DNA from 2 places in the Dactylosporangium sp. NPDC051485 genome. Region 2 is predicted to be linked to the other one. Evidence: riboswitches for the same ligand, from Rfam matches in the RefSeq annotation. Region 2 holds a riboswitch; the other holds the start of a gene.

Region 1 (2,191 bases), on a different contig from region 2:
TCGTGGCCGGCGATCGGCACCTGGAAGGCGAGCGTCCCGCCGTCGTCGAGCGCCGCCGCCCAGGCCGGCAGCAGCGTCGCGTGGTCGTCGACCCACTGCAGCGAGGCGTTGGCCACGATCACGTCGAGCGATCCCCGCTGGGGGCGCCAGGCCGAGGCGTCGGCGAGCTGGAAGCGCAGCTGCGGCGACCGGAACCGCTCCGCCGCCGCGATCATGTCCGGCGAGGAGTCGAGGCCGAGGACGGCCGCGTCGGGCCAGCGCTCGGCGAGGGTGGCGGTCATGTCGCCCGGCCCGCAGCCGATGTCGGCCACGGCGACCGCCGCGGTGGTCGGGATGCGCGCGACGAGTTCGTGGAAGGGCCGCGCCCGCTCCTCGGCGAAGCGGTTGTACTGCCCCGGATCCCAAGACGCCATGCCCTCCATCATGAAGGGCATGGCGTCTTGGCGAAGCGGGTGGGGGAGCGCTACTGCGGGCGCGCCCAGCCGTACACGCTGTCCACGGTGGCCGAGGCGTACTGCACGACCGTGCCGGTGTGCGGCGCGTGGATGATCGACTTGTTCCCGACGTAGATCCCGACGTGGCCAAGGCCGTTGTAGAAGATCAGGTCGCCCGGTTCCAGTGTGTCGAACGGAAGCGTGCTCGTCCTGTAGTGCGCTGTGATCTCCGAGAACTGGCGCGACGCCTGGTGCGTGAGGCTCACGCCCGCGGCCTTCCAGGCGGCCATGGTCAGACCCGAACAGTCGTAGCTGTTCGGTCCGGCGGAGCCGAACACGTACGGCTTGCCCAGCTGCGCCTTGGCGAATGCCACGGCGGCGCCGGCCCTGCCGGAGGCGGGGGGCAGGGTGCCCGGGTTGTACGACGGCGGGTTGACCTTCTTGGAGCCCGCGGCGACGGCCTTCTTCTGCAGATCCTGCAGCTTCTTGATGTCGCCCTCGATCACCTTGCGCTTGCTCTCGATGTCCGACTTCTGCGTGGTCTGCGCGGCCAGCAGCTCGTCGAGCTGCTTCTTCTCGTCGTCGTACTTGCTCTTGGCGTTGCGGTAGTTCTCGATGTCCTTCTGCTGGGTGTGCGTGATCTGTTGCAGCATGGACATCTGATCCATGAGGGAGCCCGTGTCGCTGGCGTTGAGGATGGCCGAGATGGCCTGCATGTTGCCGGCCGTCTTGAATTGCGCGATCGCGAACTGCTCGACGTTGGCGCTGGTCTCGTCGACCCCGTCCTGCAGCGGCTTGAGCTTCGCCTGCAGCTCGGCCGCCTTGGCCTGGGTGGTCGCCAGGTCGGCGTTGATGCCGTTCCAGGCCTCGATTGTGGCCTCGAGGTCCTGATTCGACTTGTCGAGCTGGGCCTCGATCTCGGCGAGCGTGGGATCGGCGTGCGCGACCGTGCTCGGTGCGAGCACCGCGAGCATCACGAACCCGAGCAGGAGGGTTCGCAGCATCGACCGGTGGGCACGGTGTCCAGTGGACAAGGAAGGATGACCCTTCTTCACCGACTACCGCCTACCGGGTTAGCTGACGGGTTCGGGCGGGAAGAAAAAACGCCCTACCGCAGTGCGCTGCGGATTCACCCCACGAACACTCTGGGTCCCCGGTTCGATCACGCGCCGTCGATGTCTCTGCCCGGCGCGCCGAACTCGATTCGGCGGCGCTTGCCCGGCGTCATCCGGGGTGGATGACGGACTGCCGAGCAGGCCAGAGCCTAACTTAACGTGATCATTCGCCGGGTGGAAGCCGTGTGTCCTCATCGATCGGTAATGCATGGAAAAGTCCGTATTACCGGGGGTTGGTCGCGCGTACCGCACAGTGACAGTTGGTCGCCGGAGGCATCGACAAGGTGCGAAGGGTTCCGGGGCCGGGTGCGCGCCCGGCCCCGGGCCTCACTTCAATTCGTGGGCGATCTGGCGCATGAGGTCGGCCGAGGACTCCGCCGGCAGGGCACGCTCGCGCAGCCGCTCCAGGTTCCTGCGGTACGTGGCGATGAGCTCCGGCTCCTCCCACAGCAGTTGCTGGCGGTAGAGCACGCCGTCGTCGGCGCCGAACTCCAGCAGCGTGAAGTCGCCCTCCCAGCCGGGGTGGTACCCGGCGTTGAGCGCGATCACCCGCACATCGGCGTACGGGCGCTGGGCGAACTCGATCGCATGCTCCAGCTGGTCGACCAGCAGTGCCTCGTCGCCGGGGACGGGGCCGCGGCG
Region 2 (2,191 bases):
GCGGCGGCCGCACCCCGTAGTCGCCCCGCACGAGCAGGAAGTCGGACGGGTTGACCGGCGCGGCCTCCATCTCGACCAGGATGTCGTCGGTCCCCAGCACCGGATCGGACGACGGCTCCAGTGATACGGATTCCCGCGGATCGCCGTACGACGTGACGAGCAGCTGCGACATGAGATCCCCCGGATCAGCGGCGTGCTACGTCGGCGGCATATGCCCCGGCGGCGCCGCATCATGCGGTGGGGGCGCGACGATTCCGGCGTGCGCTCGCTTCTGGGCTTCGAGGACGGGCATCGCCGTGCCGGATGGCCCGGGCGCCCGCCGTGCGCATGGGCTCCAGCGGGGCCCGCCCCGCCGGCTCACGGCGCGACGGCGGGCCTGCTCCGCCTCGGTGAGTGGGCCCGCCGGCTCACGGTGCGACGGTGGCAACGACCTGCTCGGCGAGCGCCTGCCACTTGGCGTAGGCGTCCGGGTACGCCGACACCTGGACCGTCTGCGCCGCCACGGTCACCGCCATCTGCTCCCAGCCGTCGACCTTGACGAGTGCGGCGTAGAAGCGGCGTGCGGCCTCCGCCGGGTTCATCAGCTCGGCGACGGTGCCCCAGCTCGGCCGCTGCTGGAACAGCCCGACCGAGTCGTGGTCGCTGCCCACGCCCTCGTTGGGCAGGTTGAGCGATTCGGGAACGTTGGGGTTGGCGAGGTTGTGCAGGTGGCTTTCCTGCAGCGCGGTGGCGATCGCCACGACGTACGCGCGGTTCGGCAGCTTCTGTTCCTGCCCGGTGCGGACGATCGTGACGGCGTTCTTCATCTCGGCCTGGGTCAGCCCGCCGACCGGGGCGATGACCGTTGGCGCCGGCGCGGGTTTTGCCGGCGCGGCGGTGGTCGTGTTCGGCGGCGCCGGCACGGCAGTGCCCGCCGGTGACGGCTGCTGGCCACCGCTCGCCGATGCCGATGGTTGCCCGCTGGGCGTGTCGCCGGTGCGCTGCTCGCCGCGGGACGCGCGGCGCTCGGCGTCCGCCACCCGGTCGTCCTCGCGCTGCGCGGACGGTCCGGACTGCGCCACGGGCTGTGAGCGACCGCCGTGCGAGAACACCAGCAGCAGCGCGCCGATGACGGCGAACGCGATGACGGCGCAGGCTGAGGACAGGCCGAGGTGCCAGCGGACGGCCGAGTGACGGCCGCGCCGTTCACGTCGCAGGTGCCGCGGCCCGCCGTTCCTATCGGCCGGCACGGATGCTCCTCCCGGCCGGGAATTGGTTGGGTCGCGTGGGGTACTGCACGGAAACCTCGACAGACTGCATCGCCGGCCCGCGCGTCGCAGGGCCGGTACGGAACGAGGGGTCGCGCCATCGACCGTCCACTGGGGACGGTGCTGGTCGCGGATCTGTGGCCGGGGCCGGCGTGTGGCCCCCGGACGGTTAGTCGCAGCGGCCGCGTCGCCGGCCGGCGGGGCGCTGTGCCGAGGTATGGCGCCGTCCGATGGTCTGCATGCGCTGCTCCTTCCGGTGCCGCCTACCGGGTTAGCTGACGGATTCGGGCGGGAGGATCGCCCTACCGCACGGCACGTGGCCGCACGGATTCACCCCAGTGGCTTTTGGGTCCCCGGCTCGTTCGAGCGCGACTCGGCGGGCCGCCGCGTCGTCACCCGGAACGGTGACAATCAGCGGCGAGCCCCATGACCATAGCCGCTTCGGACACGCAGGTGAACCCCTCGATCAGAACTGCCGAGGGGCCGCTAGCACCCCGGCGACCTGCGACTTTGCGGCGAAAGTGACGCACGTCGACGCGGTCAGGCGGCAGCGCCTCGGCGTCGTGGGGGGCATGAAGAGACAGCGCCCGAGGGCGGGACGTCTCACGCCCGGGGCGCGGCGGACGGGCACGGGGCCCCGGAGACCTGTCTGGTGACGGAACGGGCGCTGGTGGCGGCGGGCGGCCTCAGAACGGTACGGCGGTCGCCAGCAGGCCGGTCGCTAGCAGGCCGGTGGCCAGCAGGCCGGTGGCCTCGCCGCGCCCGGAGACCCGGCGGCAGAAGTCCAGCGCGTCCAGCGTGATCCGTTCGCCGCCGGTGCCCCACACGCCGCCGGCCGGGCCGGTCAGTTCCAGGGTGTAGGGGTGGCCGTGGCGTTCGGCCCATTCGCGCACGACGTCGTCGACGAGGAGGCCGTCGTGCTCCGCGGTGGGCTGTGGGTCCAG

What was found. Region 2 has a riboswitch for cyclic di-AMP ahead of AB0M46_RS49780 (hypothetical protein). Riboswitches for the same ligand answer to the same signal wherever they lie in the genome.
Region 1: it holds a riboswitch for cyclic di-AMP, as region 2 does, so the genes downstream of both, AB0M46_RS43155 (NlpC/P60 family protein) here and AB0M46_RS49780 (hypothetical protein) in region 2, are expected to answer to the same signal.

Annotation. Positions count from the first base shown of each region.
Region 1 covers NZ_JBFAZW010000120.1:26,827-29,017, forward strand. The annotation lists gene AB0M46_RS43150 (methyltransferase domain-containing protein) at 1-413, opposite strand, end outside; gene AB0M46_RS43155 (NlpC/P60 family protein) at 464-1,438, opposite strand; cyclic di-AMP (ydaO/yuaA leader) riboswitch at 1,482-1,654, opposite strand; gene AB0M46_RS43160 (DUF5753 domain-containing protein) at 1,877-2,191, opposite strand, start outside.
Region 2 covers NZ_JBFAZW010000194.1:6,827-9,017, reverse strand. The annotation lists gene AB0M46_RS49785 (zinc-dependent alcohol dehydrogenase family protein) at 1-172, opposite strand, end outside; gene AB0M46_RS49780 (hypothetical protein) at 408-1,229, opposite strand; cyclic di-AMP (ydaO/yuaA leader) riboswitch at 1,493-1,636, opposite strand; gene AB0M46_RS49775 (maleylpyruvate isomerase family mycothiol-dependent enzyme) at 1,934-2,191, opposite strand, start outside.